2 regions of the Streptomyces sp. NPDC052042 genome follow, and region 2 is predicted to be linked to the other one. Evidence: riboswitches for the same ligand, from Rfam matches in the RefSeq annotation. Region 2 holds a riboswitch; the other holds the start of a gene.
What was found. Region 2 has a riboswitch for S-adenosylmethionine ahead of ACIHCL_RS01670 (aminotransferase class V-fold PLP-dependent enzyme). Riboswitches for the same ligand answer to the same signal wherever they lie in the genome.

Region 1 (7,399 bases), on a different contig from region 2:
GGACGACGCGCTCGCGCCATTCGGGCCGCTCGTCGAGGAGTGCGCGGTAGGCGAGCAGGCCGCGCACGATGTTCTTGGACAGCTCCGTCCGGTCCACCCGCACGATCGTCCTCCGGCCGGGGCCGATCTGCTCGCGCAGCGCGGCCATCCGCTCGTCCACGTCCGCCTCGTGCGCGCGTCGGCGCAGGAAGTCCGCGTCCGCGCCGAGTCCGTGCACCCCGATCGCGGTCCGTCCCGTCCCGCCCAGGAACTCCGTGCAGCAGGCGGTGAACGCCTCGGCCCAGCGCCGGGTGAGGAAGCAGGCCCGGTCGGCGCCCAGGATGCCGCGCAGGAGCTGTTCCGCGATGTCGTCGGGGAGCAGCCGGAAGTAGTCGACGGGCGCCCAGGGGGTGTGCGAGAAGTGGCCGATCCGCAGGTCGGGGCGGAGTGCGCGGAGCATGCCGGGCACCAGCGCCAGGTGGTAGTCCTGCACCAGGACCGCCGCGCCCCGGCCCGCCTCCTCGGCGAGCGCCTCGGCGAAGGCCCGGTTGTATGTCTCGAACGATGCCCACTGCCGCCGGAACTCCGCGTCGAAGACCGGCTCCAGCGGCGTCTGGTACAGCATGTGGTGGACGAACCAGAGCACCGAGTTCGCGATGCCGTTGTACGCGTCCGCGTGGACGGCCGGGGCGATGTCGAGCATCCGCACGCCCGGTTCGCCGACCCCGCGCCGGACCGCCTCCCGGTCCCCGTCCCCGAGCGCGGAGCACACCCACAGCTTGTCGTCGACGGCGCTCAGCCCCGAGACCAGCCCGCCGCCGCCGCGCTTCGCGCCGAGCGACCCGTCCGTCTCCAAGGTGTACGACACCGGGCCGCGGTTCGACGCGACGAGGACGGTGGCTTCGGCAGCGCCGGACCGTGCGGCACCGGCTTCGGCGGACGGGGCTTCGTGCTCGGAGACCATGTTGCGGAATCTAGCCCGATCGCGAACCACTCAAACGCGCGAAGCCGGACGACGTCCGGCGGCATCCGGGTGGCGCACGGCCACGCCGTACGCCACCGTGCGGAACCCGGTGCGCCGGGCGCCGCCCGGCCCGCGCGGCACCACACCGCCCGTTGCCGCCCGTTGCCGCCCGTTGCCGTCCGGCAACGTCGGCGGCGTTCGACGGCATCAGGCCGCGCGGCGCGAGGTGTACTCCTCGATCTCGCGCATCGGAGGCCGCTCCTCCGTGTCCACCGCATGGGTGCGCGGTACGAAACCGTCCTCGCCGCGCTCGAACTGGGTCAGCGAAGGGCGCACCAAATGCCCGCGGGACAAGCGAAGTTGAGCGGTCCGGTAGATCGCCGCCGCCATCCGGCCGAGTGCCTGGCCGTCCTGGTGGCGGTGTTTGCGCACACCCACGTCGACCTGGGCGAGCGCGTCCAGGCCCACCGTGTGCAGCGCGTCGACGAGGAGGCCCAGCTCCACCCCGTACCCGACGGGGAAGGGCAGCTGTTCGAGCAGCGAGCGGCGTGCCGCGTACTCGCCGCCCAGCGGCTGGACGAAACCGGCCAGTCGCGGCCAGTGCAGATTGAGCAGCGGCCGGGCCACCAGTTCCGTGACGCGGCCTCCCTGCCCCGCGGCCCCGCCGGGCCCGTCGCCGAACGGCCGGTCGTACATCGCCTTGACGAACCCCACCTCGGGGTCGGTCAGCAGCGGGCCGACGACACCGGAGACGAAGTCCGCCGAGAAGTCCCTCAGATCGGCGTCGATGAAGCAGATGATGTCACCGTGCGTCACCAGGAGCGAGCGCCACAGCACCTCGCCCTTTCCGGGCAGGGCGGGTATGCGGGGGAGTATGTCGTCCCGGTGCACCACGCGGGCGCCGGCCTCCCGGGCGACCTTTGCGGTGGCGTCCGTGGAACCGGAATCGATCACCACGAGTTCGTCGACGAGCGCGACCTTCTCCATCAGTTCGCGCCGGATCGTCGCGACGATCTCGCCGACGGTCGCCTCCTCGTTCAGCGCAGGCAGTACGACGCTCACACTCCCGCGCCGAGGATCCTTCGCCCTGGCGGCGAGGAGCCTGTCCAGCGGGCGGTCGGCGACCGACCAGGAACGCCTGGTCAGCCAGCGTTCCACCTCTTCCAGCACGGTCGATACTCCCTGTATGTGATCCATCTCGCGGTTCGGACGACTATCTCAACAGTCCGGTGCTTCGGTTACAGTCTTGAACAACGCGGACGACCATCGCATGCCGGGGTCGGTCCGCCCACAAACGCCTGGAGCACCGCTCCAGTGCCATAGCGCTCATCCAGAGGGACTGAGGGAACGGCCCGTTGACGTCCCGGCAACCCCCCTGCCGACCGCGAGGTCACGGTGGGGAAGGTGCCAATTCCGGCTTGCGGCGAAACGCGTCGCAAGGAAGATGAGGAGAAAGGGCCTCCGCCATCATGGCCGTGCAGACCGCTGCGACCGCTTCAGCGAACACCGCTTCTTCCGCCGACGAGTCCTCCGTCGGCACCGCGCCCGCCGACCTCGATCTCGGACCCGCCGCGGCACTCTCCTGCCGCGAGTGCGGCGAGCGCTTCCCCCTCGGACCGATCTTCGCCTGTTCCTCCTGCTTCGGGCCGCTCGAAGTGGCCTACGACCTGCCGACCGGGTCCCCGGAGGAGCTGAGGAAGCGTATCGAGGCCGGACCGAACAGCATCTGGCGTTACGCGCCGCTGCTGCCGGTGCCCGCCGACGTCGCGGACAAGCCCAATCTCAACCCCGGCTTCACCAAGCTGGTCAAGGCCGACAACCTCGCCCGCGAGCTGGGCGTCACCGGCGGTCTGTACGTCAAGGACGATTCCGGCAACCCGACGCACTCCTTCAAGGACCGCGTCGTCGCCATCGCCGTCGAGGCCGCCCGCGCCTTCGGCTTCACCACCCTCTCCTGCTCCTCCACCGGCAACCTCGCCGGCGCGGTGGGCGCCGCCGCCGCCCGCGCCGGCTTCCGCTCCTGCGTGTTCATCCCGCACGACCTGGAGCAGGGCAAGGTCGTCATGGCCGCGGTGTACGGCGGCGAGCTGGTCGGCATCGAGGGGAACTACGACGACGTCAACCGCTTCTGCTCGGAGCTCATCGGCGATCCGCTCGGGGAGGGCTGGGGCTTCGTCAACGTCAATCTGCGCCCGTACTACGGCGAGGGTTCCAAGACCCTGGCGTACGAGATCTGCGAGCAGCTCGGCTGGCGGCTGCCCGACCAGATCGTCGTTCCGATCGCGTCCGGTTCGCAGCTCACGAAGATCGACAAGGGGCTCCAGGAGCTGATCGGGCTGGGCCTGGTCGAGGACAAGCCGTACAAGATCTTCGGCGCCCAGGCCGAGGGCTGCTCCCCGGTCTCCACCGCCTTCAAGGCCGGTCTCGACGTCGTACGGCCCCAGAAGCCCGACACCATCGCCAAGTCCCTGGCGATCGGCAACCCGGCCGACGGCCCGTACGTCCTGGACATCGCCCGCCGCACCGGCGGCGCGGTCGAGGACGTGGACGACGAGCGGATCGTCGACGCGATCAAGCTGCTGGCCCGCACGGAGGGCATCTTCGCCGAGACGGCGGGCGGGGTGACGGTCGGCGTCACGAAGAAGCTGATCGAGAACGGCCTGCTCGACCCGTCGCTGACCACCGTCGTCCTCAACACCGGCGACGGGCTCAAGACCCTGGACGCGGTGGCCGCCACTTCGCAGGCGACCGCGACGATCCGTCCGAGCCTGGACGCCTTCCGCGCCGCCGGCCTCGCCACTGCCTGACACCCACCGCGACCGAAGAAAGGCACATCCACCATGAGCGTCAAGGTCCGTATCCCCACCATCCTCCGCACCTACACGGACGGCCGGTCCGAGGTCCCGGCCGAGGGCGAGACCCTCTCCCAGGTCATCGAGTCCCTGGAGCGGAACCACCCGGGCATCGCCGCCCGTGTCCTGGACGACCAGGGCAAGCTCCGCCGCTTCGTGAACGTGTACGTCAACGACGACGACGTGCGCTTCGAGGACGGCCTGGGGACGGCGACCCCGGACGGCGCCGGCATCTCGATCATCCCCGCCGTCGCGGGCGGCTGCTGACGGACCGGCGGCTCCCCACGCCGTCGGCTGCCGCCAACGGCCGAAGATTTCCCGGCATTACCCGAATTGCCCTCTCCGAGAAGAAAGCGGAGGGGGCAATTCTGCATGGTTGAGCGCGGTAGAGTGGGGGAAGTCCCCCCAGCTTCACGTGCCGCCCGCCAATGAAAATGCGCCCGGTCACGATAAGAAGTGGCCAAAGTGCGCGATCTTCCTGAGTCATAAGTCACTTTTGCCCGGCCCGACTTGCCCTGGGATCTTATGAATTCTTCAGATCCGGGCGATCGATGCTGCCCAGAATTCTCGTCCGATTGACCTGTTGCAGGGGGCAGTTGGGCAGATACATTCAGCCGCGGTCGACGCGTTCCGGCGCACACACCCTCTCCTGTCGGAGGGTGAGTTCTGACCCGGGTCCGCGAAGTGCGGTCCTGCGCAAGGGCCAGTAATAGGGGAGTTAGGCATGGCTCAGGGCACCGTCAAGTGGTTCAACGCGGAGAAGGGGTACGGCTTCATCGCGGTCGACGGTGGTGCGGATGTTTTCGTCCACTACAGCGCGATTCAGATGGACGGCTACCGCACCCTCGAAGAGGGTCAGCGAGTTGAGTTCGAGATCTCGCAGGGCCAGAAGGGGCCGCAGGCGGACATGGTCAAGCTCGCCGTCGGCTGAGTTCGGCGCGGTCGGCCACCAACGACACCACTTTCGTGCGGAGGGCCCGTTCCCGGGGAGCACCCAGGGGCGGGCCCTCCGCATGTTCCCGCGCCGTCGGCCCTCCTGCGCCCCGGCTGCGCGGGCGCCCCGCGCCGTGCGTGCCGGGTGCCCGCGGTGCGTGCCCGGCCGTGTGTGCCCCGGCCGTGTGTGCTGAACGCCCGCCGTGCGCGCATCCGCCGTATGCACCGGTGCGCGCCTCAGTCAGCCAGGAGCACCCGGGTGCGCGTACAACCCTGCTGACCCTGCGCGCCCGGGTGCGTGTACGCGAGCGCGCGCCTTCACGCGCGCGCTCACCGGGACGCGGGGGCGTGCGGGAGCGTTCTGGCGGCCCGTTCGTACGGACCGTTCGGGGGGTGCGTCCGTCCGGGTTCAGGCGAGCCTCCCACCGCCTCCGTCCGGCGTCCGGGGTTGGCCACATCCCGAGGGGGACGCTTGCACTCTCGGGGGTCGAGTGCTAATCATTGGCGTTAGCACTCTCCGGGTGAGAGTGACAGACTTGGGCCGGGCCGGTGAGGTCCGCAGGTCCGGTGGGGCAAGGAACCACCGGTACGCAGGCCGTCCGTCGCGGGCGCCACTCGGTCCGGAGAAAATCCACCCCTGTCCGGGAGGACCACTTCACATGGCCAAGATCATCGCGTTCGACGAGGAGGCCCGGCGCGGTCTCGAGCGCGGCATGAACCAGCTCGCTGACGCCGTCAAGGTCACCCTTGGCCCCAAGGGTCGCAATGTCGTCCTTGAGAAGAAGTGGGGCGCCCCCACGATCACCAACGATGGTGTGTCCATCGCCAAGGAGATCGAGCTGGAGGACCCGTACGAGAAGATCGGTGCGGAGCTGGTCAAGGAGGTCGCCAAGAAGACGGACGACGTCGCCGGCGACGGTACGACCACCGCCACCGTTCTCGCCCAGGCTCTCGTCCGCGAGGGCCTGCGCAACGTCGCCGCGGGTGCCAACCCGATGGCCCTCAAGCGGGGCATCGAGAAGGCCGTCGAGGCCGTCTCCGCCGCTCTCCTGGAGCAGGCCAAGGATGTGGAGACCAAGGAGCAGATCGCTTCGACGGCCTCCATCTCCGCCGCCGACACCCAGATCGGTGAGCTCATCGCCGAGGCCATGGACAAGGTCGGCAAGGAAGGCGTCATCACCGTCGAGGAGTCCCAGACCTTCGGTCTGGAGCTGGAGCTCACCGAGGGTATGCGCTTCGACAAGGGCTACATCTCGGCGTACTTCGCCACCGACATGGAGCGTATGGAGGCGTCCCTCGACGACCCGTACATCCTGATCGTCAACTCCAAGGTCAGCAACGTGAAGGACCTCCTTCCGCTGCTGGAGAAGGTCATGCAGTCCGGCAAGCCGCTGCTGATCATCGCCGAGGACGTCGAGGGCGAGGCCCTGTCGACCCTGGTCGTCAACAAGATCCGTGGCACCTTCAAGTCCGTCGCCGTCAAGGCCCCGGGCTTCGGCGACCGCCGCAAGGCCATGCTCGGTGACATCGCCATCCTCACCGGTGGTCAGGTCATCTCCGAGGAGGTCGGCCTGAAGCTGGAGAACGCCGGTCTCGACCTGCTCGGTCGTGCCCGCAAGGTCGTCATCACCAAGGACGAGACGACGATCGTCGACGGTGCCGGTGACAGCGACCAGGTCCAGGGCCGCGTCAACCAGATCCGCGCCGAGATCGAGAACTCCGACTCGGACTACGACCGCGAGAAGCTCCAGGAGCGCCTCGCGAAGCTGGCCGGCGGCGTGGCCGTCATCAAGGCCGGTGCCGCGACCGAGGTCGAGCTGAAGGAGCGCAAGCACCGCATCGAGGACGCGGTGCGCAACGCCAAGGCCGCCGTCGAGGAGGGCATCGTCGCCGGTGGTGGCGTGGCCCTGCTCCAGGCCTCGGCCGTCTTCGAGAAGCTGGAGCTCTCGGGTGACGAGGCGACCGGCGCCGCTGCCGTCAGGCTGGCGCTGGAGGCCCCGCTGAAGCAGATCGCCGTCAACGCCGGTCTTGAGGGCGGCGTCGTGGTGGAGAAGGTCCGCAACCTGACCCCGGGTCACGGCCTGAACGCCGCGACCGGCGAGTACGTCGACCTGGTCGCCGAGGGCATCATCGACCCGGCGAAGGTCACGCGCTCCGCGCTGCAGAACGCCGCGTCCATCGCCGCGCTGTTCCTCACCACCGAGGCCGTCATCGCCGACAAGCCGGAGAAGGCCGCGGCCGGTGCTCCGGGCGGCATGCCGGGCGGTGACATGGACTTCTGATCCCCACGGGATCGTCAGTCCGGCACAGCTTCGCTGTCGCGCAGGCCCCCGGGACCATCTGGTCCCGGGGGCCTGCGCCGTGTCCGCGCTCTCGTATCCGTCCGGCCGGCGCCGGGGCTGCCGTCGGCGTCACGGCAGCCGGTCGAGGAGCCATGCGCAGAGTTCCTCCGTCACCAGGGTGTGGCCCTCGTTCCGGGAGGCGAGCTTGAAGTCGTCGAGCCCGCTGTCTTCGGGCGGGAGCGCCGAGATGTCCGTGTAGAGATCCTCGTCCGTGTCCAGGTCGCGGATGTCGACCGCGCTGACGGACGGTACGAAGCAGTGCGAGCGGATGCGGACGTCGGTCTTGAAACCGAGCTCCGGGCCGAGGGCGTTGAGGCCGTCGGCGAGGA
Region 2 (7,399 bases):
CGCGTGAGATCAACTGGCTGTTCGGCTTCCTGCTGTTCGTGCTGGGCATGTTCACCGGTTTCACCGGCTACTCGCTCCCGGACGACCTGCTGTCCGGTACGGGTATCCGCTTCACCCAGGGCGCGATCCTGTCGATGCCGATCGTCGGCACCTACATCTCGATGTTCCTGTTCGGCGGAGAGTTCCCCGGCCACGACTTCGTCGCCCGGTTCTACTCGATCCACATCCTGCTGCTGCCGGGCATCATGCTCGGTCTCGTGGTGGCGCACCTGATCCTCGTCTTCTACCACAAGCACACGCAGTTCCCCGGCCCCGGCCGCACCCAGAAGAACGTCGTCGGCATGCCGCTCATGCCGGTGTACATGGCGAAGGCGGGTGGATTCTTCTTCCTGGTCTTCGGCATCATCGCCATCATCTCGGCGATCGCCACGATCAACCCGGTCTGGAACATCGGCCCGTACCGTCCGGACCAGGTGTCCACCGGCGCCCAGCCCGACTGGTACATGGGCTTCGCCGAGGGTCTGATCCGAGTGATGCCGGGCTGGGAGATCAACCTGTGGGGTCACACGCTCGCCCTGGGTGTGTTCATCCCGCTGATGGTCTTCGGACTGGTACTCGTGGCCATCGCGGTCTACCCGTTCCTCGAGTCCTGGATCACCGGTGACAAGCGCGAGCACCACCTGCTGGACCGCCCGCGCAACGCGCCGACCCGGACGGCCTTCGGCGTCGCCTGGATCACCGTCTACGTCATCGTCTTCATCGGCGGTGGCAACGACCTGTGGGCCACGCACTTCCACCTGTCGATCAACGCCATCTCCTGGTTCATCCGGATCTTCATCTTCGCGGGCCCGGTGATCGCGTTCGTCATCACCCGGCGGATCTGCCTCGGCCTCCAGCGCCGTGACAAGGAGAAGGTGCTGCACGGGCGCGAGTCCGGCATGATCAAGCGCCTGCCGCACGGTGAGTTCGTGGAGATCCACGAGCCGCTCGGTCCCGAGCAGCTGCACACGCTCACCCAGCACGAGCAGTACGAGCCGGTCGAGATCGGCCCGACGGTCGACGAGAACGGTGTCGAGCGCAAGGTCTCCGCGTTGCAGAAGCTGCGCGCCCGACTCAGCAAGGGCTACTACGGCGAGAACGGTCAGGTCGCCAAGCCCACCGTCGAGGAGTACAAGGAGATCACCAGCGGCCACGGCCACCACTGATCACCTGAACTGATCGCCACGGCGAGAGCCCCGTCCACCCGATGGACGGGGCTCTTCGCTGTCCATGGCGCTCGATAGGGTGGGAGCCGATCCTTTTATCGGCTGTGGACCCAGGAGCGGACCATGAACGTTGTGACCCCGGTCGGCGGCGACAGCGTGGCGGACCGTTCCTGGCCCCGCCTGCTGAACCCGCTGCTGCGCGGCGAGGACCTGAGTGCGGACGACACCGCGTGGGCCATGGACCGGATCATGAGCGGCGAGGCGACCGATGTGCAGATCGCCGGCTTCGCGGTGGCCCTGCGCGCCAAGGGCGAGACGGTCGACGAGGTGTCCGGCCTGGTGCGTGCGATGTACGAACACGCCAACATCATCGAGGTCCCCGGCCGCACGGTCGACATCGTCGGCACCGGCGGCGACCTTGCCAAGACGGTCAACATCTCCACCATGTCGGCGATAGTCATCGCGGGCACCGGCGCCAGGGTCGTGAAGCACGGCAACCGTGCCTCCTCGTCGGCGAGCGGCTCCTCCGACGTGCTGGAGAAGCTCGGCGTCAACCTGGAACTCAGCGCGCAGCGCGTGGTCGAGGTCGCCGAGGAGGCGGGCATCACCTTCTGCTTCGCCGTGAAGTTCCACCCCGCGCTGCGGTACGCCGCACGCGCCCGCAAGGAGCTGGGCGCCCAGACGACGTTCAACGTCCTCGGCCCGCTCACCAACCCGGCTCGGGTGCGCACCCAGGCCGTCGGCGTGGCCGATCTGCGGATGGCGCCCATCGTCGCCGGGGTCCTCGCCGAGCGCGGCAACTCGGCGCTCGTCTTCCGCGGCGACGACGGTCTCGACGAGCTGACGACGACCGCGACCTCGCGGGTCTGGGTGGTCCGGGACGGCGCGGTGCGCGAGGAGGCGTTCGACCCGCGCGACATCGGCCTGGAACTGGTCCCGGCCGAGGCGCTGCGCGGCGGCGCCCCCTCGTACAACGCGGATGTGGCCCGACGGGTGCTGGCCGGGGAGCGGGGGCCCGTGCGGGAGGCCGTGCTGCTCAACTCGGCGGCGGCGCTGGTCGCCCTGGAACCGACGGACGACACGCTGAACGAGCAGCTGGCCGCCGGGGTCGTGAGGGCCGCCGAGTCCATCGACTCCGGGGCGGCGCGGCGGGCACTGGAGCGCTGGGTGGCGGCCAGCAACGCCTGAACCGGCGGGAGGCGACGCGGGGCGCGGTCCGGATCCTGGACCGCGCCCTTGCGCGTTCACCCGTGTATGGCAAGATGCAGGAAGGTCATGAGTGACAGCGACTACGGCCCCGGCCCGCTGTCCGGCAACCCTCCGTCCGTGGCGGGGTGCCCCGGGTGAAGACCGGGCCGCAGGCAGTGAGGTCTGCGGCAAGCGCGGGCCCCTCGGCATCAGTGCATGCCCATCCCCGGGGTCCTGGTCCCTAGGGAGTCTCCTGTGAGCAAGCGAATGCGCTAGGCCGTGTCCGGCCAGCCGCCCGGCCCGTGACACCCGGTACGCGCACTCGCCGCGTTGTCGGAGTCATCCGGATACATCCGGATGATTCTCCGCCCGCGGTCGCACGTACCGGACGCCACGCGCCCCGCCCCACGGGCGGACGGCGGCATGTGCCAGGCGCGGCCCGGGATGTCCGTGTCCCTCTCCGCACCCCTTCACTCTTTTCGCCGCGCTGCCGCGTATCCGGCGGCGCGCGCCTTTCGCCTGCCTGCCACGGGAGTTCGCCATGTCTGTCCTCACCGCCGCCGCCGACCAGTCGCTTTGTTCCCCTCTGCCGGTTCTGGGCAGGGATGTGACGGTCCCTCTGGTCACGGGGGGTGAAGTCGCCTACGCCGCACTCGACTACGCCGCGAGCGCCCCGGCCCTCCAGCGCGTCTGGGACGACATCGCCGCGTACGCCCCGTACTACGGCAGCGTGCACCGCGGCGCCGGGTACCTCTCGCAGCTCTCCACGGACCTCTTCGAGAACAGCCGCGCGACCGTCGCCGAGTTCCTCGGCTGCCGCCCCGACGACCAGGTGGTCTTCACCCGGTCGACCACCGACTCGCTCAATCTGCTGGCCGCGGTCGTTCCCGCCGGCTGCCAGGTGTTCGTGTACGAGACCGAGCACCATGCCTCGCTGCTGCCGTGGCGCGAGGCCCGGGTGACGTACCTGAACGCCCCGCGCACCCCGGCCCAGGCCGTCGAGACGCTGGAGAGGGCGCTCGCCGACCGCGACCCCGCGGCCCCCGCGCTGGTCTGCGTCACCGGTGCCTCCAACGTCACCGGCGAGCTGTGGCCGGTCGAGGAGCTGGCGGCCGTCGCGCACGCGCACGGCGCCCGGATCGTGCTGGACGCCGCGCAGCTCGCCCCGCACCACCCCGTCGACATCGCCGAACTGGACGTCGACTGGGTCGCCTTCTCCGGGCACAAGCTCTACGCGCCGTTCGGCTCGGGCGTGCTCGCGGGCCGGGCCGACTGGCTGCGGGACGCCGAACCGTACCTGGCCGGCGGCGGCGCCTCGCGCAAGGTCGCCCGCCGTGCCGACGGCGGTGTGGACGTCGAATGGCACACCACCGCCGCCCGTCACGAGGCCGGTTCCCCCAACGTGATCGGCGCGTACTCCATCGCCTCCGCGTGCAAGGCGCTCACCGAGGCGGGCTTCGACGACCTGGTCGTCCGGGAGCAGCGCCTCGTCGCCGCCGTCCGCGCCGGGCTCGCCGAGGTCCCCGAGGTCACGGTGCTCTCGCTGTTCGGCGACGACGCGCCGCGGGTGGGCGTCATCTCGTTCGTGGTGGAGGGCTGGAACAGCTCGCACTTCGCCGCGGCGCTCTCCGCCGAGTACGGCATCGGGGTCCGCGACGGGCTGTTCTGCGCCCACCCGCTGGTCCGCACGCTGCTGGGCGGCGACCCGCGGGAGGCCGGGGGGTGCGGCGCGCCGGAGGCCGGGCCGGGGGAGCCCTCGCTCAACGCGATCCGGGTGAGCTTCGGCGCGGGTACGCCCGACGAGCACGTCGAGCGCTTCGTGTGCGCGGTCAAGGAGCTGGTCGCCCAGGGCGCCCGGTGGACGTACCGCACCGAGGGCGGGCGCTGCGTCCCGGACCGGGGCGAGACGCAGCTCCGATGAGCGCATGACACCCTCGGCGGGGCGGGTCCGCCCTTGCCGAGGGTGTCGCGGGCCGGGACGCTACGCGTCGAGGCCGATGTTGAAGGCGGCCTCCAGGTCGTGCTGCGAGTACGTGCGGAAGGCCACGTGCGTGTCGGTGGCCTCGACGCCGGGGATCTTGCTGATCCGGCCGGGGATGACGTCCGCCAGGTCGTCGTGGTGGGCCACCCGGACCATGGCGATCAGGTCGTAGGTGCCGGTGACGGAGAAGACCTCGCTGACGTTGTCCAGCGCGGCGATGGCCTCGGCGATCTCGGGAATCCGGTCCACGCTGGTCTTGATGAGCACGATCGCGCTGATCACGGCTGGTTCTCTCCCTCGGTGGCCGCTGCTGGGGCCTTCACTCTATCCGTCCGCCGGTAGCGCCCCCAGGCGTAGAAGAAGCCGAGGGCGAAACCGACCACATGGGCCAGATAGGCCACGCCCGGCCCCCCGTCGCCGGCGTTCCGGACCGCCAGCCACTGCAGGACGAACCAGAAGATGAGCACGATCCAGGCCGGGAAGCGCAGCGGCAGGAAGAAGAGGAACGGGAACAGGCTGGTGACCCTGGCCCTGGGGAACAGGTACAGGAAGGCGCCCAGCACCGCCGAGATGGCCCCCGAGGCGCCGACGAGCGTCTGATCGGAGGTGGCGTGCGCGGCGGCGTAGGCGACCAGGGCGAGACAGCCGCAGACGACGTAGAAGAGGGTGAACTCGACGCGCCCCATGCGTTCCTCGGTCATCGCCCCGAACACGTACAGGAACAGCATGTTCCCCAGCAGGTGCAGCCAGCTGCCGTGCACGAAGAGGGCGGTGAGCGGGGTGAGCAGGACGTGTCCGGAGCCGTTCCACAACTCGTTCGGGATCACTCCCCAGCGTTCGAAGTAGCCGGCCTGCGCGGCGAGCACGGCGTCGGCGGTGCCGTGGGGCGGGCGCAGGCCGGAGAGCGGGCCGAGGGCGAAGATCAGACAGCACACGGCGATCAAGGTGTGGGCGACCAGTGGTCCGCCCGAGGTGACCGTCCGTAGGAGTCCGCTGGTCAGCCTGCCGGCCGCAGCTCGCAGATCGATCATGAACAGAGCATGACGCAAGCGGAGGGAACGGGACAGACCGCCTCGCCGTGACGGGCCGACGCGGCAAGGCCGTAGGGTTAAGAGAGGGGCTGGAGGGCGGTGAGGACCGCCCTTCGCCGCTCCGGAGGCCGGGCGATCCGCAGTTCGACGGCGCACCGCGAGATCTTGAAGCAGACGGCACGAGGCTCGACGAAAGAGGACGCAACGATGACGACGGTTCCGCAGCCGACCGACGGGACTCGCTGGCGCTGCACGCTCTGCGGCAACCTCACGCGGTTCGACGTGACCCGCTCCTCGAAGACCGTCGAGTACGTCCACCTCGACCTGGCCGGTGAGGCCACCGTCGAGGAGCGCGAGGTGGTCAGTGAGACCATCGAGTCGGTGCGTTGCCGTTGGTGCAACGCGGTGGACCAGATCGAACTGGTCGCCAGGCCGGGTGCCGACTCCTGACGGAGTCGCACGCATAGTCGATTTGGGGTGACGGATGGTGGAGCAGCCCGCAGGCGGCACCGAGTCGGCCGGGGCGGCCGACGGCGCTGCCGAGGTGCTCGACCGGCCGCTTCCCGAAGGCGTACGGCGGCGGGTCGTGGCGCTCGTCTCGGACGCGTTCGGCGACCTGACGATCAGCGAACTCCCGTCCCCACTGAGGCAGTACGCCCGCTTCACGCCGACCCGTCGCGCCAAGTTCGCCGGGAACGCGATGGCGGCGACGCTGGAGAGCGACGCGCTGTTCCGGCAGCGTATCGGTGAACGGCTCAAGGAGCAGCAGCCGGAGCTGGCGGTCGCCCTGGAGTCCGGGGCGCCGCCCGCCGCCGCCGACCCGGTGGACGTCGCCGCGGCCGCCTATGTGCTGCGTCCTGCGGGCTGGGTGAAGCTGGTCGCTGCCGCGGGGGAGGAGGTCCAGCGGGTCGAGGCCGAGCGCGCCGACGAGGCCGGCCGCCGCGAGCTGGAGCGGCTGCGCGAGGAGCTGGACCAGGCCCGCGCCCAGACGAAGAGCGAGACGGAACGGCTGCGCGCCGAACTGGACGCCGCCCGCAGGGAAGCCGATTCCCTCCGGCGCAAGCTGCGCAGTGCGGTCAGCGACGTCAAGCGCGGCGAGGCGGCGCTGCGCCGCAGCCAGGCCGAGATCGACGCCGTGCGCGCCGAGGCGGCGGCCCAGGTCTCCGCCGCGGAGAGCGAGAGCCGCCGGCTCAAGGCGCGGCTCGGCGAGGCCGAGGCGTCCGCCGAGGCGGGCCGCAGGGCCGCGCGTGAGGGCCGCTCGGTCGAGGACATGCGGCTGCGCCTGCTGCTGGACACAGTGCTCGACGCGGCGCGGGGGCTCCGCCGTGAACTGGCCCTGCCGCCGGCCTCGATCCGCCCGGCGGACGGGGTCGACGCGGTCGAGCCGGGCCAGATCTCGCCCAAAGACATTGCGGCCAGGGCGCTTTCGGAGGACGACCCGGCCCTGCTCGACCAACTGCTCGCGCTGCCGCAGGCCCACCTGATCGTGGACGGCTACAACGTCACCAAGACCGGTTATCCCCAACTTCCGCTGGAGAAGCAGCGGCTGCGGCTGCTGGGCGGTCTCGCGGTGCTGGCCGCGCAGAGCGGCGCCGAGATGACCTGTGTCTTCGACGGGGCCGAACTCGCCGCCCCGGTGCTGCTCGCGCCGCCGCGCGGGGTCCGGGTGCTGTTCAGCAAGCCCGGGGTGACCGCCGACGAGCTCATCCGCCAACTGACCCGCGCCGAACCGCCGGGACGCCCGGTCGTGGTGGTCTCCACCGACCGTGAAGTCGCCGACGGAGTGGCGAAGGCGGGTGCTCGACCGGTCGCGTCCGCATTGCTCCTGAAGCGCCTTTCGCGTGTTTCATGATGATTGCGGAGACACGCCGGATTTCGGGGAACGGACCGTCAGGCCGCTGCTACGCCCTGTGTGATACGGGTAAAGAAGTGCCTACTGTGGCAAGTTTTTTCCGGTGAGGATTTGAACTGATCACAAGTTGGTCACTAGGGTC

Region 1: another riboswitch for S-adenosylmethionine. It lies ahead of thrC (threonine synthase); the one in region 2 lies ahead of ACIHCL_RS01670 (aminotransferase class V-fold PLP-dependent enzyme).

The regions. Positions count from the first base shown of each region.
Region 1 covers NZ_JBIUBU010000002.1:19,798-27,196, forward strand. The annotation lists gene ACIHCL_RS05370 (trehalose-6-phosphate synthase) at 1-943, opposite strand, end outside; gene ACIHCL_RS05375 (glucosyl-3-phosphoglycerate synthase) at 1,151-2,113, opposite strand; SAM riboswitch class I at 2,267-2,394, shown strand; gene thrC (threonine synthase) at 2,413-3,750, shown strand; gene ACIHCL_RS05385 (MoaD/ThiS family protein) at 3,784-4,062, shown strand; gene ACIHCL_RS05390 (cold-shock protein) at 4,520-4,726, shown strand; gene groL (chaperonin GroEL) at 5,388-7,010, shown strand; gene ACIHCL_RS05400 (esterase/lipase family protein) at 7,140-7,399, opposite strand, start outside.
Region 2 covers NZ_JBIUBU010000001.1:374,636-382,034, reverse strand. The annotation lists gene ACIHCL_RS01680 (cytochrome bc complex cytochrome b subunit) at 1-1,205, shown strand, start outside; gene trpD (anthranilate phosphoribosyltransferase) at 1,329-2,393, shown strand; SAM riboswitch class IV at 2,477-2,594, shown strand; gene ACIHCL_RS01670 (aminotransferase class V-fold PLP-dependent enzyme) at 2,935-4,314, shown strand; gene ACIHCL_RS01665 (Lrp/AsnC family transcriptional regulator) at 4,375-4,656, opposite strand; gene ACIHCL_RS01660 (rhomboid family intramembrane serine protease) at 4,653-5,405, opposite strand; gene ACIHCL_RS01655 (hypothetical protein) at 5,613-5,855, shown strand; gene ACIHCL_RS01650 (NYN domain-containing protein) at 5,890-7,257, shown strand.